DNA from 3 places in the Streptomyces gobitricini genome. Region 1 is predicted to be linked to each of the others. Evidence: riboswitches for the same ligand, from Rfam matches in the RefSeq annotation. Region 1 holds a riboswitch; each other region holds the start of a gene.
What was found. A riboswitch is a leader RNA that binds a small molecule or an ion and turns the genes downstream of it on or off. The one in region 1 is predicted to bind cyclic di-AMP.
Positions count from the first base shown of each region.

Region 2: another riboswitch for cyclic di-AMP. It lies ahead of ABD347_RS27555 (NlpC/P60 family protein); the one in region 1 lies ahead of ABD347_RS24475 (M23 family metallopeptidase).
Region 3: another riboswitch for cyclic di-AMP. It lies ahead of ABD347_RS13725 (transglycosylase SLT domain-containing protein); the one in region 1 lies ahead of ABD347_RS24475 (M23 family metallopeptidase).

Region 1 is NZ_BAAASR010000029.1:15,711-20,915, forward strand. Features, by position in the region: gene ABD347_RS24470 (PrsW family intramembrane metalloprotease) at 1-895, shown strand, start outside; gene ABD347_RS24475 (M23 family metallopeptidase) at 1,052-2,185, opposite strand; cyclic di-AMP (ydaO/yuaA leader) riboswitch at 2,197-2,331, opposite strand; gene ABD347_RS24480 (PP2C family protein-serine/threonine phosphatase) at 2,571-3,731, opposite strand; tRNA gene ABD347_RS24485 (tRNA-Met) at 3,899-3,972, opposite strand; tRNA gene ABD347_RS24490 (tRNA-Lys) at 4,197-4,269, opposite strand; gene ABD347_RS24495 (DEAD/DEAH box helicase) at 4,659-5,205, opposite strand, start outside.
Region 2 is NZ_BAAASR010000040.1:87,244-92,448, reverse strand. Features, by position in the region: gene ABD347_RS27570 (alpha/beta hydrolase) at 1-783, shown strand, start outside; gene ABD347_RS27565 (C40 family peptidase) at 849-1,910, opposite strand; gene ABD347_RS27560 (hypothetical protein) at 2,142-2,495, shown strand; gene ABD347_RS27555 (NlpC/P60 family protein) at 2,733-3,977, opposite strand; cyclic di-AMP (ydaO/yuaA leader) riboswitch at 3,976-4,142, opposite strand; gene pcrA (DNA helicase PcrA) at 4,353-5,205, shown strand, end outside.
Region 3 is NZ_BAAASR010000015.1:267,339-272,543, forward strand. Features, by position in the region: gene ABD347_RS13720 (SpoIIE family protein phosphatase) at 1-1,064, shown strand, start outside; cyclic di-AMP (ydaO/yuaA leader) riboswitch at 1,800-1,964, shown strand; gene ABD347_RS13725 (transglycosylase SLT domain-containing protein) at 1,969-2,754, shown strand; partial or broken gene ABD347_RS13730 (IS5 family transposase) at 2,738-3,307, opposite strand; gene ABD347_RS13735 (hypothetical protein) at 3,371-3,667, shown strand; gene ABD347_RS13740 (polyamine aminopropyltransferase) at 4,500-5,205, opposite strand, start outside.

The DNA of each region.
Region 1 (5,205 bases):
GGACACGCTCGGCGCCACCGTCGTCGCGCCGGTCGTGGAGGAGAGCGCGAAGGCCGCCGCCGTACTGCTCGTCTTCGTCTTCCGCAGAAGGGACTTCACCGGCATCGTCGACGGCGTGGTCATCGCCGGGTTCACCGCGACCGGGTTCGCCTTCACGGAGAACATCCTCTACCTCGGCAACGCCTTCGGCGAGGACCAGCAGTTCGGGACGTCGGGCTTCGCGTCGGTCACGGCCGCGACCTTCTTCGTACGGATCGTGATGTCGCCGTTCGCGCACCCGCTGTTCACCGTGCTCACCGGTATCGGCTTCGGCGTCGCCGCGGTCACCGCCCGGCACAAGAAGATCCGCAGGGTCGCGCTGCCGCTGCTGGGACTGACCCTGGCGATGGGCGTGCACGCGCTGTGGAACGGCTCGGCGGCGTTGGGGCCATGGGGCTTCTACGCCGTGTACGGGGCGTTCATGGTGCCGGCGTTCGGGCTGTTGACGTGGCTGGCGGTCTGGTCGCGGCAACGCGAGCTGCGCACGATATCCGGCGAGCTGCCCGCGTACGCCGCGGCCGGCTGGCTCTCGCCCGCGGAGCCGCTCGCGCTCTCCTCGATGCGGGCGCGCGGTCTGGCCCGGGGGTACGCGGCGCGCTGCTTCGGCCCGGCGGCGACCCGCGCGGTCGGGGAGTACGAGGCGTTCGCGACCTCGCTGGCGTTCCTGCGCCACCGGGCCCGGCGGGGCGCGGCGGACCCGGACTTCGTGGCGCGCGAGCAGGAGCTGCTGCACCATCTGTGGCAGCGCAAGGAGATGGCGGGGCCGGCGCTGACGTACGCCGCGCGGGCCACCGGCCGGGTGTGGGCGCCGCCCCCGCACCTCGACTACGGCGGCTACAACCCGTACCGGTACTAGCCGGCGGGCGACGCGTGACGGGCGGCGCTTGACGGCCGGGAGGGCGGGGCGGCGAGCCCGGGCTGGCGGGCGGGCGGCGAGCCGTGCCGGGGGCGCCGGGTCCAGGGCCGGAGCCCGGTCGCTCACGAGCGGGAGCCGGTCCTCACGAGCGGGGTCTCAGACGGTGAGGCCCTTGCCGCGCAGCCAGGCCAGCGGGTCGATCCCCCCGCCGCCCGCGGTGTGCACCTCCAGGTGCAGGTGCGGCCCGGTGACGTTGCCGGTGGCGCCGACCCGGCCGATGGTCTCCCCGGTGGTGACCGTCTGACCGGCGCCGACCGTCATCGACGACAGGTGGCAGTACCAGACCTCCGTGCCGTCCTCCAGCTCCAGGACGATGCGGTAGCCGTACGAGCCCGACCATCCGGCCGACTTGACGGTGCCGCCGTGGACGGCCTTGGCGGGCGTGCCCGTGGGCGCGGCCAGGTCGAGGCCCGTGTGGTAGCCGGAGGACCACATGTTGCCGGCCTGGCCGTAGGTGGACGTGATGGTGTACGAGGACGTCGGCAGGGACCAGCTTCCGGCCCGTTCGGCCAGCTCGGCCAGCCGGGCCTCTTCCGCCGCCTTCGCCTCGGCCTCGGCCTTCGCCTTCGCTTCCGCGTCCGCCTTGGCCTTCGCCTCGGCGGCCTGCTTCTCGGCGGCGGTCGCCTGCGCCTTCGCCTCGGCGGCGGCCTGCTCGGCCGCGGCCGTCTCCGCGGCCGCCTTCGCCTCGGCGTCGGCGGACGCCTGCTGCTGCTCGGCCTGCTGGAGGATGCGGGCGCGCAGTGCCTCGCCCGCGTCGGCGCCGCCGCTCTGCTCCCCGGCGGCCTGGTCGGTGGTCCCGGCGAGGGAAGCGGTGGTGAACGGCCCGTCGGCCGCCTCGGCGGAACCGGCGGAGTCGGAGCCGGACTCTTCGGTGCCTTCCGAGTCGCCGGAGATCAGGGAGCCGATGCCGGGCAGGGAACCGGCGTCCGGGAGGCTCTCCGTGAGGGCGTCCGGCAGGGATATGGAGACCGCCGGCTTGTCCTGCGCGGTGGCCATGCCGCCCGCGCCCACCGCGGCGATGACGCCGACGCCGAGGACCGTGGAGCTACGGGCGAGTCCGCCGCGCTGCTTGGCCACGCGGTGACGGCCCCGGACGGGGCGGACGGTTTCCTCGGTGGGGTTCCATTCTTCCCACTCCCCGTTTACGGGGGCGGCGTCCGGGATACCCGAAGAGTTGAACGAGCCGATGGAGCCGTACGGGGCTTCGGGGGCAGGCCTGTTGGACGCCACGGAGGCGCACTCCTTTCCTTCCTTCTCGCCTACCGGGTTAGCTGACGGGTTCGGAGCAGGAAGGTCTCCTACGGGCCCACTTCGGCCCGATTCACCCCAAGGTGGTGGTTCCCCGGTTCCCTCGCGGAATTCGGCGCACGCGCGCGGTGCCGTTTCTGTCGACGGCTGGGACGACCGCGCTGCGTTATCGAACGTTAATAGACGCGGGCTCCGGATTCCAAGCCGTTCCTACTGATCATTAACCAGTAGCGCCATGGATCAACCGGGCCACATCCGGACACACACGGTCGAGTTGACCGCGCATCAGAAACGTTTACCGACCACGGTAATACTGACGGTGTGTCATATGTTATGCGCAGTGACACCCGCCGGTCACAGACCGTGCTCAAGGACCGGGAGCCGACCGGGGCACGACCGGAATCGTCCGCCGCCGCCCCGGCTGCCCCTCCGCCGGCCGGCTCACCGCCAGCAGCGCCAAGTCGTCGGTCGCCCCGCCTCCCGTATGCCGCCGTACGTCGCTCACCAGCGCGTCCAGCACCGCCTCGGGCCCCGGGAAGAGCCGCCCCGCCAGCCGCGCGACCGGATCGTAGAAGACCCCCTCCGCGTCCCGCGCCTCCGACAGACCGTCCGTATAGAGGAGCAGCGTCGCACCCGCCGGGTACGGCACCTCGTACGCCCGGTCCGGCCACCCGCCCAGCTCGGCCATGCCCAGCGGCAGCGCGGGCTCCGCCTGCTCCAGCGGTTCGACGCGCCCGTCCGCGTACAGCATCAGCGGCTCCGGGTGCCCCCGGTCCACCACCCGCACCACCGCCTCCCCGCGCGGGATCTCCGCCAGCACCGCGGTGGTGAACCCCTCGAAGGCGTCCAGACCGTCCCGCCGCGTCCCCTCCCGGGCCAGCGCCCGCTCCAGCCGCTGCGCCACGCCCTCCAGGGAGCTCTCCTGCTCCGCCGCCTCCCGGAACGCCCCGATGACCACCGCCACCGCCTCGACCGCGCCCATGCCCTTCCCGCGTACGTCGCCGACCACCAGCCGCACCCCGTACGGGGTGTCCTGCACCGCGAAGAGGTCACCGCCGATGAAGGCGTCCGCCTGCGCCGCCTCGTACCGCGCCGCCACCTGAAGACCCCCGATCCGCTCGGCGGGCGTCGGCAGCACCGCCCGCTGCGCGGTCTCGGCGATCACCCGGGCCGACGCGAGCCGCTCACCGCCGCGCCGCACCACCCGGTTGATCAGCAGCGCGAGCGCCGCGACCACCGCCACGGTGACGATCTCGGTGATGGTCTGGGTCTCGTCCAGCGTGCCGTTGCCCAGGTGCAGGGCCAGCATGGCCAGGACCGCGAAGAGGCCGGACAGCAGCGTCGTCCGCGCGGCGAACAGCGGCGCCGCGACCAGCGGGGCGGCGACGAACAACGGCACGGCGGTGAAACTGCGCGGGGTCGTCAGCTCGTACGCCACACCCCCCGCGACCAGCAGCCAGGGCAGCGAGCGGGCGAATAGCCGGACACCCTCCCGCCCGCCGTCGCCGTCCCGTGCTCGTCGCGCCACCGCTGCTTTCCTCCCCGGTCCACCCACGGCTGCGGACGGTACCGTGCCCCGTCCCGGCCGCCCGGAGCCGCGCCGCACGGCGGCCCGCCGTCCGCCTACCGAGCGACACGCTCCGGTCCGGACATGACGAAGGCCCGGTGCGCATGCGCACCGGGCCTTCTCATCAGTAGCGGGGACAGGATTTGAACCTGCGACCTCTGGGTTATGAGCCCAGCGAGCTACCGAGCTGCTCCACCCCGCGTCGGTGAACACCACCCTACGCCATCCGGAGCACGATCCCTAACCAATATCGCTGGCAGCCGACCCGGAGGGGACAAAACGGTCCTGATGGCGCCCGGCCCCTGCGCGGCCGGAGCGCGCCTCGTCGCCCCCTGCGGCACCCGGCGGGTCCCGGGGCGGCTTCCGCGGCGTTCCCGAAACGGCGTCAGCCCCAGGTCGGAGAGTCTCCGACCTGGGGCTGATTCGTAGGCCGTGTGGGACTCGAACCCACAACCAACGGATTAAAAGTCCGCTGCTCTGCCAATTGAGCTAACGGCCCTCGACGCGCCACCCCTGAGCATAGCCCCACGGCGCCCGCCATCCGATCGGGTATCGGGTGAACGGGCCACGTCGTGCCGTGGAGTGCGGGGAACAGCCGCAATGGCGCGCGGTGGTGGCGCCGACCGGTGGCCGACGTCACTGCCCCTGGGCGCCGTCGTCCGCGTACGGGTGGATGTCGCAGGTGGTCGTCTGACGGGCCACCAGGTCGGGCCGCCGTCACCCGTCAGGTCACCCGGGGAGGTCAGCGCGTCGCACCGCGCCCGCACCGTGCCCAGCGAGGGGTACGCGGCCGTCGGCACCAGCGCCCTGCCGCGGGCGGGCCGGGTGGACACAGGGCAGGGCCCGTACCTCTGTACGAGATACGGGCCCTGCTCAGGAGGTCACGGCTCAGCCGTTGCGCTTCCAGCGCGGCTTGTCGTCACGGCGCCCGAAGGAGGAGCCGGAACCGGAGCCGGAGCCGGAGCCGCCGCGGTGGTCGTCACGGCGGCCGTAGGGGCGCTCGTGGCCGCCGGAGCGGAAGCCGCCGCCCGAGGGCCGGTCGTCACGACGGTCGCGGTTGAACGGACGGTCGCTGCCGCGGTGTCCGCCGGTGGGCCGGTCGCCCCGGTCGTCACGGCGGAAACCGCCCGACGGACGGTCGTTGTCGCGACGGAAACCACCGGAAGAGGGACGGTCGCTCCGGTCGTCACGGCGGAAACCACCGGACGGACGGTCGTTGTCGCGACGGAAACCACCGGAGGACGGACGGTCGCCGCTCCGGTCGTCACGGCGGAAACCGCCCGACGGACGGTCGTTGTCGCGACGGAAGCCGCCACGGTCGTTGTCACGGCGCTCGAAGGAACGGCCACCACGGTCGTCACGGTCACGGTTGAACCCACCGCGGTCGCCGCCCCGGTCGTCACGGCGGAAACCACCGGACGGACGGTCGTTGTCG
Region 2 (5,205 bases), on a different contig from region 1:
GACACCGGCTGCGCCAACGTGCCCGGCAGGATCAACGCCGACACCTGGCTCAGTTTCGACGTACGCAAGATGGTCATCGACAACTTCCGGGCCGCGGACACGGCCGACGGCTGGGCGCTCGCCGGGTTCTCGTCGGGCGCCCACTGCGCCACGAAGCTGGCCATCGCCCATTCCGACCGCTACCGGTTCGGCGTCAGCATGTCCGGCTACAACGACCCGGCCGCCGAGCCGTCCTCGCTCACCGGCAAGGACCCCGGCCTCCGGCACGCGCACAATCCGGTCAACATGCTCAGGGCCGCCCCGGTGCCGCCCCGGGTCACCCTGCTCCTCACCGGTGACGAGGGCGACGGCTACCAGCAGGGCGTCGCGCTGCGGGAGGCGTCCAGGGCGCCGACGCGCATCGACGTCCAGCAGGTCCACGGCGGTCACCGCACCAGCACATGGGTGCGGGAGGTGCCGTCGGTCTTCCGGTGGCTCACGCAGCGGTTCCGCGCCGAGGCGGCGGAAACCGGGCGGGACGCGGGCACGGGGCCGGGCAGGGGGCCGGGCACGGGGCAGGACGCAGGACCGGGCGCGTCCGCCGCGGAGGCGGGCCGGGGCCGTGGAGAGGGCCGGGACGAGGGCCGGGACGACGGCAGAAACCATGGGCGGGGCCATGAGCAGGGCCGGGGACCGGGGGCGGACCCGGGGGCCGGTGCGGGGACGGCCGTGGGCGTGAGCCTGGGCGAAGGGGCCGGGACCGCGTCGGGCCGGGAGCCCCTGTCCGTCGACGGCCGCCCGTAGCGACCGGGGCGACCGAGCGGCGGGCGCTCCGGCCGCGCTCCCGGCCGCGTACGTGGCGCTCGCGCTCACGCCACGCGCGTCGCGCCCGCCCAGGGCATCTCGTCGATCGGCGCGACGCGTACGGGGGCGCCGGGCCGCGGGGCGTGGATCATCCTGCCGTCGCCGATGTACAGGCCCACGTGGCTGACGCCCGAGTAGAAGAACACCAGGTCGCCCGGGGCCAGGGCGGACCGGGACACCCGCCGGCCGGTGTCGATCTGGCTGTACGTCGTGCGCGGCAGCGACACGCCCGCCGAGCGCCAGGCGGCCTGGGTGAGCCCCGAGCAGTCGAAGGCCGACGGACCGGTGGCGCCCCACACGTACGGCTTGCCCAGGGCCCCGTACGCGTACGCGACGGCTTGCGCGGCGCGCGGGTTGGGGGCCCCGACAGCGGCTCGCCGCGGGGCGGGACCGCGCGGGGCGGCGCCCTGCGGGGTGGCGCTCCGCGCCGCGGTACCGGAAGGGGCGCCGTCGTACGCCGCGCGCTCGGCGGCGGTGAGCCGGGCGAGGAGCTTCTCGGCGGCGGCCAGCCTGTCCTGGACGGCCGCCTTGTGGCGGGACAGCTCCGCCTGGCGGGCCGTCAGGTCGCGCAGCCGCCCGGCGGCCTCGGCGCGCAGCCGGGCGAGCTCGGTGACCTCGCTCCGGGCGGCACCGACGGCCGTGGCGTGCCGGTCGCCGACCCGGTCCGCGAGGGCGGCCCCCCGGAGGTAGGCGTCCGGGTCGCTGGAGAGCGCGAGCCGGGCGGCGGGACCGAGGCCGCCGCCGCGGTACTGGGCGGAGGCCACGGAGCCGAGCGCGTCGCGGGCGGCGTTGAGCCGGGCGGTCCGGCGGGCGGCCTCGTCGCGCAGGGAGTCCAGTTCCTCCTCGGTCCTCTTGGCTTCCTCCTTGACGCCGTTGTACTTCTCGGTGGCCTCCTCGGCCTCCCGGTACAGCCGGTCGGCCTCCGCCTTGACCTGGGCCGGGCTCCGGTGGGGTTCGGCGTGCCCGGAACCCTGGAAGACGGTGGCGGTGGCCGCCCCGGCGAGTGCCAGGGTGAGGGCCACGCGGCCGTTCAGCGGGTGCTGCTTGGGTTTCCGGTGCGCTGCCACGAGGGCGGTCACTTCCCTTCGGCGGGGTGGGGCCTGGGGCAGGACGCTAAGCCCGGCGGTAACGGCCGGGCGGCGGCATGACCGCTATTGACCGCAGGTGAGGGTTCCGGAGCGGATTCGGAGAGGCACACGCTCTCGGAATCCCGCATTCCGTATCGGCCGCGACCGATGCGACGGATGAGGCGACCCTCACCGGCGCCCGGTGGTATGGCCCCGGTTAGGCTCCGCCCCATGGACGTACTCATCAATGTCTTCGTCGCGTTGCACGTCATCGGTATCGCCGCCCTCCTGGGCGGCTTCCTGACCCAGATGAAGGCGATGGGCGAGGGTACGGCGCGCTTCGGCCCCGCGATGCTGCACGGCGCGCTGCTCATGCTGATCACGGGAGTCGCCCTGGTCGGCCTCAACCAGGCCGACGACCAGACCGTGAACAACGTCAAGATCGGTGTGAAGCTGGCGATCCTGGTCGTCATCCTCGGCCTGGTCTACGTCAAGCGTGACGAGGAAAGGGTCGACAAGGCGGTCTTCGGAGCCGTGGGCGGCCTGACCGTGGTGAACATCTTCATCGCCACGCTCTGGACCTGACCGGCCCTCGGGCGCCCGGGCGGCGGCCTCGTCCAGGAGTCCGCCACCCGCCGCGGCCCGTCCCGCTCCGGTACCACCGTGCCCGTCGGGCCCGTCGGGCCCGTCGGACCTCGGCGCGGCCGACCGGACGGCCGGTCGCTCGCAACGCCGTGCCGGTGGGCGGTGCCCGGCCCGACGCCGAGGCCCGGTTCGGGCAGGCGCTGAGGGGCGTTGCCCCGTCATGCCGGGCGGGTCGTGTCAGGCCGGGCGCACACTGCTGTGGATGGGCATGTGGTGGATGGACTCCTCGCGGACGTCCTCCCCGGGCCCGGGCGCGTGGATCATCTTCCCGCCGCCCTTGCAGATGCCCACGTGGCTGATGTCGTCGTGGAAGAACACCAGGTCGCCGGGGCGCAGGTCCTCCGTACGGACCCGGGTCCCCGCCCGCGCCTGCTCCCACGTGGTACGGGGGAGGTCGACCCCCGCCGCCCGCCACGCGGCCTGGGTGAGCCCGGAGCAGTCGTACGAGCTCGGGCCGGTGGCGCCCCACACGTACGGCTTGCCCGTCTGGGCCTCGGCGAAGGCGACGACCTCGCGGGCCTTGGCGGTGTGACCGCTCTCGTCGTCCGCCTGCGCCTGCATCTGCGTGTGCGGCTGCTGCGGCTGCTCCCGCCACTGCTCGTGGCGCTCGGGGACCTCTGCCGCCCCCGCCTCCGCCCGCGCCCGCTCCCCGGCCGTGAGCAGCGCAAGCAGCGCCCGGGCGTCGCCGAGCTTGCGCTGCACGGCCTGCTTGGTGGCGCGGAGGGAGGCCTGCGAGGCGCTGAGTGACTCCGGCGGCTGCCGCGTGGCCTCCGCCCGCTGGTGCGCGGTGTGGGGCTGCTGTGCCGGCGAGCCGGTGAGTGACTCGTGCCGCCGGTCGGTGAGCCGGTCCACCGGCTGCGCCTGTTCCACGAACGCCCGGGGCATGTCCGGGAAGGCAGGTGACGTGGCCGGGGCCCGGCCGCCGGAGCGGTGCTGGGGGGCCGCGTGGGGCCCCGGGGTGTGGCGCGAATCGTGCGGCGCCTCCGTACGCCGGGTGGCGTCGTCGCGCGTCCCGCCGGCCTCGCGCCACCGCTCTTCCCCGGCCTGCGCCGTCTGCCCGGCCTGCGCTGCCCGCCCGGCCCACCCGGCCCGCCCCGCCCGCTCGGCCCGCTCGGCCCGCCCCGCCCGCTCGGCCCGCTCGGCCCGCTCGGTCTGCTTGGTCTGCTTGGTGCTGCCGTACTGCCGCGTCGCCGTGCCCGCCTGCCGGTAGAGGTCGTCGACCTTTCTCTGTACCTCCTCGACCGTCGGCTTGCGCTCCGGGTCGCCCGCCGCGCCGGGCGCGGCGGTCGCGCTCTGTGACGACAGGAGCGTGACCGAGGCCAGGGCGGCGGCCGTCGTGACCCCGACGGCGGGGGAGTGGGCATGCAGGGTCTGCAAGGTGCGCGATGCGCGCGGCTTGCGATGCGACGCCAAGGCCGGCATCTCCTTCCGTGGACCGCCTACCGGGTCAGCTGTCAGGTTCGGGCGGAACGGAAGGTGCCCTACGGCCGTGCCCGAGGGGCTGCGGGCCGATTCACCTCGGTCGTACGTGTGGGTCCCCGGTTCCGGACTGCCGCGGAGGCAGCACGAATTCGGCGTGGGCGATCCGACTGGCGTGGTTCGCCGATGAGAGAACGGACCGCTTGGGCGAGCACGCTAGCCAACCTGTGGTGGTGCTGTGAAGGATGATGTTCGATATGCCCGATACGTATTCGTGACCTTGGCGTGATGTCGTCGAATCGGTACGGAGGGTGATGAGTCGGACCTGTTTCCGGTTCGTCCACGGCTGTCAGTGGGGCGGCCTAGACTCGATAGGCGATGAGCAGCCTCTTTGACGACAGCTTCCTGGCGGACCTCCGGAACCACGCCTCCGACGAGCCCCCGCCGCCGCCCGAGGACTCCGACGGCCCCGGGGACGCCCCGGCCGCGGAGGAGGTCCCGCACGACCTCTTCGGCGACCGCTTCGACGTGCCCCCGGCCCGCGACGCCTACCACCGCGACGGCGCCCCGCGCACCGTCGTGGACCCCGCCGCGCTGCTGGAGGGGCTCAACGACCAGCAGCGCGCCGCCGTGGCGCACACCGGCTCGCCGCTGCTCATCGTCGCCGGAGCCGGATCGGGCAAGACCCGGGTGCTGACCCACCGCATCGCCCACCTGCTGGCGACGCGCCACGTCCACCCCGGCCAGATACTGGCGATCACCTTCACCAACAAGGCAGCCGGCGAGATGAAGGAGCGCGTCGAGCAGCTCGTCGGCCCGCGCGCCAACGCCATGTGGGTCATGACCTTCCACAGCGCGTGTGTCCGCATCCTGCGCCGTGAGTCGAAGAAGCTCGGCTTCACCTCGTCCTTCTCGATCTACGACGCGGCCGACTCCAAGCGGCTGATGGCCCTGGTCTGCCGCGACCTGGACCTGGACCCGAAGAAGTTCCCGCCGAAGTCGTTCAGCGCCAAGATCTCGAACCTGAAGAACGAGCTGATCGACGAGGAGACCTTCGCCGACCAGGCCGATGGGGGCACCTCCCACGCCGAAGGCGTAGGGGGAGGGTTCGAGAAGACCCTCGCCGAGGCCTACCGGATGTACCAGGCACGGCTGCGCGAGGCCAACGCCCTGGACTTCGACGACATCATCATGACGACGGTCCACCTGCTCCAGGCGTTCCCCGATGTCG
Region 3 (5,205 bases), on a different contig from region 1:
ACCTGCCGGCGCAGGCGGGGGTGGGCGGTGACTGGTTCGACGTCATCCCGCTGCCCGGGGCGCGGGTCGCGCTGGTGGTGGGCGACGTGGTGGGGCACGGTCTGCACGCCGCCGCGACGATGGGGCGGCTGCGGACGGCGGTGCACAACTTCTCCGCGCTGGACCTGCCGCCGGACGAGCTGCTGGGCCACCTGGACGAGCTGGTGTCCCGCATCGACCAGGAGGAGGCCGGCGACGGCGAGGGCATCACCGGCGCGACCTGCCTGTACGCGATCTACGATCCGGCGACCGGCCGGTGCAGCGTGGCGACCGCAGGGCACTTCGCACCGGTCCTGGTCCTTCCGGACGGCACGGTGGACTGCCCCGAGGTGCCGGTCTTCCCCCCTCTCGGGCTGGGCAACCTGCCGTTCGAGACGGCCGAGCTGCAGCTGGCGGAGGGCACCCGGCTCGTGCTCTACACCGACGGGCTGATCGAGCACCGTGAGCGCGACCTGGACACGGGGCTCCGCGTACTGCGCGAGACGCTGTCGGGCCACCCGGACCGCACACCCGAGGAGACCTGCCGGGCCGTGTTCAGCGCCATGCTGCCGCCGCACCGACGCGACGACATCGCCTTGCTGGTGGCGCGGACGAACCTGCTGGACCGGGCCCGCGTCGCGGACTGGGACGTGCCCCCCGACCCCTCGGCCGTCGCCCGGGTGCGGGCCGCGTGCGGGCGCCAGCTGGAGCAGTGGGGACTCGAGGACATCGGGTTCAGCACCGAGCTGATGCTCAGTGAGCTGATCACGAACGCCATCCGTTACGGATCCGAGCCGATCCATGTGCGGATGCTCTACGAGCGCTGCCTGATCTGCGAGGTGTCCGACGGCAGCAGCACCTCCCCGCACCTGCGGCGCGCGGCCACCACCGACGAGGGCGGCCGCGGGCTGTTCCTGGTGTCCCAGTTCGCCGAGCGGTGGGGCACCCGGTACACCCCCACCGGGAAGGTGATGTGGACGGAGCAGTCACCGGCCGCCGGGCCACGGCAGCCGGTGGAGCTGATGCTCGACGACGTCTCCTGGTGACCGTCCGCGGCCGCCCCGCCCCACCGTGATCCGCCGCGACCAGCCGTCACCGCCAAGGGGCCGGCGCCTGGTGCCGCGGGCCCTCTCGCCGGCCACCGGCAGGCCGGCGCCGCCCGGCCCCGGAACCGCCGCTGCGGACCGCCCGGCCCCGTACACACGAGGGCTACGCATGGCTGCACGCGCCGGCCGGGCGGGGCGGCCGAGTGCGGCACCCGGCTGCCGCACCGGTTCGGCAGCACCGGGGACGGCCCGGCCGAGGCCCCTTTCCCTCTTCGGCCGCCAGCGCGAACGGGGCCACGTCCGCGCCAGGCCCCGCCAGCGGGAGCCGAACCGGAGCGGAGCGGGGCCGCGCGCGGGCTTCGGCGCCGGCACCTGGCCGGTCGTGCGCGCCGGCCGCACCCGGGCACGACGACCACCCACCACACCACGACACACCTTTAGTCCAATTTGGACGTTTATTCACCCTTTGGCGGTATCGCGGTGACCGCCCATATTGGGCCGCACATAGGGGACTTGTGACCCCGGATGGGCGGGCGTGATAAGAATCACCGGACGGTTCCGGCCCCGGACCGTTCCACAGGCCTTTTTTCCGCTCGCACACAGCGAAGTTGACGGTTCGACACGCGCGTGGGAAAGGTTCGCGGCGGTCGATTCGAGCCTTGTTCCGTCCGGCCCCCCTCGCTTACGGTCCCCTCAATCCGGATGGACCGCCGAATCCTGCCGCCGTCCGGAGACCCCACCCACCCACCCACTCACGTACGTACGGCAGGAGCGGGGGACCCAGGTAAGTCGCCGGTCCGGAGCACTTCCGGAACGGCTCGGGGTGAAGTCGCGGATACCGCGGCCGGACATCTCCAGTCCGAACCCGACAGCTCACCTCGTAGGCGACGGAGAGGAATTCGCCATGCCCGCAAAGGGTAAGCACCGCCGTCCCAAGAACAATCCGCTCGCCCGCCGTTTCGTCGCCGCGGGCACGGGCGGCGCGGCACTCGCGCTCCCCATGATCGGCGCCACCACCGCGCAGGCGGCCCCGAGCGCGGCGCCCACCGCCACGCACGCCGTCACCGCCGCGGTCGCCGCCGCACCGAGCGCCACCGTCACGGCGAAGGCCGGTCCGGTCACGTACTCCGTCGTCGCGGGCGACTCCCTCTCCAAGATCGCGAGGGAGCACGGGGTGAGCGGTGGCTGGCAGAAGCTCTACGAGGACAACCGGAAGGCCGTCGGCGCCGACCCGTCCCTGATCCGTCCCGGCCTCGAGCTGACGATCGGCGCGAAGGCCCCGGCCGCGCGCTCCTCCGCCACGCCCGAGCGGGCCGACCGTTCCGCCGAGCGCAAGGCGGCGCCGGTCGCCGCCAAGGCCGCGACGTACCCGGACAACCTCGACGGCTGGATCCGGGAGGCGCTGGACGTCATGGCCCGGCACGGCATCCCCGGCAGCTACGAGGGGATCCACCGCAACATCATGCGCGAGTCCTCGGGCAACCCGCTGGCGATCAACAACTGGGACATCAACGCCATCAACGGAACGCCCTCCAAGGGCCTCCTCCAGGTGATCGCTCCGACCTTCGAGGCCTACCACGTGCCGGGCACGTCGACAGACCCGTACGACCCGGTCGCCAACATCACCGCCGCCTGCAACTACGCCGCCGACAGGTACGGCTCCATCGACAACGTCAACGGTCCGTACTAGGTCGTGTCGGGGAAGTCGTGGAGCCGAGTCGAAGGCAGGCGAGGGTGACCATGGCCTGGTACTGGGCGGCGCGTTCGTCGTAGCGGGTGGCCAGGGCCCGGTTCTGCTCGAGCCGGCTGAGGCAGCGCTCGATCACGTTCCGCCGCCGGTAGGCGGACCGGTCGTGCCGGCAGAGCCTCTCGCCTCGGCGGATGCGGCCGTTGATCCGGTCGATCCGCTCGCCGAATCGTGCAGGCGATCCCGCGTCGTCGCGGGTGGGCCCGGATTTCGCGGGCGGAGCAACCCTTGTCCGCGACCACACGGCCGGGCCGGGTCCGGGGACGTCCCGGGCCCGGCCGCCTGACGCTGATCCGGTCCATGACGGGCTCGAACCGGGTGCGGTCGTTGACGTTCCCGCCGGTCAGGGTGGAGGCGAGCGGCCGGCCCCGCCCGTCGCAGGCCAGGTGGATCTTGCTGGTCAGCCCGCCGCGTGGGACCGGCCGAGGACCTCGCCTTCCCAGGCCCCTTCCCTGGGCGCTGGACGACGGCATCGTGCGTGGACGCCAGAGCGCACCGGTGGCGGTCCTCTGGCGGAGGGAGTGGACTGGAAGGGGGCGAACGAGGAGGTGCGTACCTGATGCCGATCATCATGGTGCAGGAGATGCCGGGTGTTACCCAGGCCCAGTACGAGCAGGTGACCGACCGGGTGAGCGGCGGCAAGGGCGGCCTCGGCTCACGGGCCGACTATCCGGTTCCGGGCCTGATTTCGCACGCCGCCGGCCCCACCCCCGACGGATGGATCGTCGTCGACGTCTGGGAATCGGAGGAAGCCCTCCAACGGTTCTCCGAACACCTCCTGCCCGCCCTCAGAGAAGCGGGCGTGCCGGAGGACCGGCCGAAGATCTTCTCGGCGTTCAACGTCATCACCGACTAGGTACGCCAGGCAGCCCCGGTGGACAGCTTCTACAAGATCCCGTTCACCACCTGGCGCAGGTCCCGCACCGGCCTGCCCATCCTCGCCCGGCGCCAGCAACGGATGCGATCAACGCCCACGACCCATCCGTCAGTTCATGTCGACGCACCACGCACCACGCAGGGAGCGATCGACCCCCCGCAGTCCCCGCACCGCACCCCGGGGCCGGCCGCGCACGAGCGGCCGGCCCCGGCGGCGTCGTGCCGCGGCGCCGTGGCGGCTCGCGCGGGGCGGACGCAGCGGGAGGACGGACGCGTTCACCGGCTCCCGTGACGACGCCGACCGGGCCGGGAGCGCCCGGGCCTGTCGCTCCCGGGCCTGCCGCGTGACCTCCGACCTGTTGCATACGTATGCAAACCATGACAACATTTCCCGTACCGCGCATTACGAGGAGTTCGCCCGCATGGCCCACGAAGCCGACCCGACTGCTCCCACCCCAGCGTTTCGCATCAACACAGCTCTCGCCCGCGACTGCCACGACTGCGGTGAATGGGGCACCGTCATCAACGCCCACGGTCATGACGAACCGTGCCCGTCCTGCCAGCGTCCGGGCTCTGCGTGACGCCGCCGCCGACCACCTTGCCCCGGGGCGGCGCCCCGCCCCCAGCGGCGTCCGGCGTCCCGGCAGCCGTACGCGACGGCCCTCCGGCCGTGGCGAACGGCCCGGGCCGGGTGCGCCTCCACGCCGCACGACCACGTCGGGCCGGTACGGCGGCGCTCGCGCGAGGCCGGGACGACCCCGAGCGCCCCGCGCGGCAGCCCGTCCCCCCGACGAGAGGGTGGCTGCCCCGGCTCAGTAGTTCCGCCACTCGTGGCGGGTGTACTCCAGCACCGCCGGATCCATCAGTGTGCTCGCCCGTACGTCCTGGGGACGCCGGTCCACCGGGAAGACGGTGGCGGCCGCGAGGACGTCGTCGTCGAGGAAGCGCAGCGGCGGCGTACCGGCCGCCAGGCGCAGCGCCGGTGGCGGGCCGCCGGTGCCGGGGGTGGCGAGGACGAAGCCCCAGTTGCCGAAGCTGGGGACGTCGACCTGGTACGGGGTGGTGGCGTAGCCGGCCTCGCGGATGGTGGCGTCGATGGACCAGTACGACTTGGGCGCGAAGAACGGTGAGCCGCCCTGCACCATCACGCGGCTGTCAGGGGTCAGGACCCGGCCCATCAGGTGGTAGAACTCCACGCTGTAGAGCTTGGCCAGCGCGGCGGTGTCGGGGTCCGGGAAGTCGACGATGACCGTGTCGTAGCGCCCGGTCGCGTCCCGCAGCCAGTTGAAGGCGTCGGCGTGGACGACCGTGACGCGCGGGTCGGACAGCGCGTGGTCGTTGAGGTCGAGCAGCGGTGTGAACGTACGTGCCAGGCGGGTCATCGCCGGGTCCAGGTCGACCAGGGTCACCGTGTCGACGTCGTCGTAGCGCAGGACCTCGCGCAGGGCCAGCGCGTCGCCGCCGCCCAGGATGAGCACGGAGGAGCGTTTCCCCGACAGGGCGGGGTGGACGAGCGCC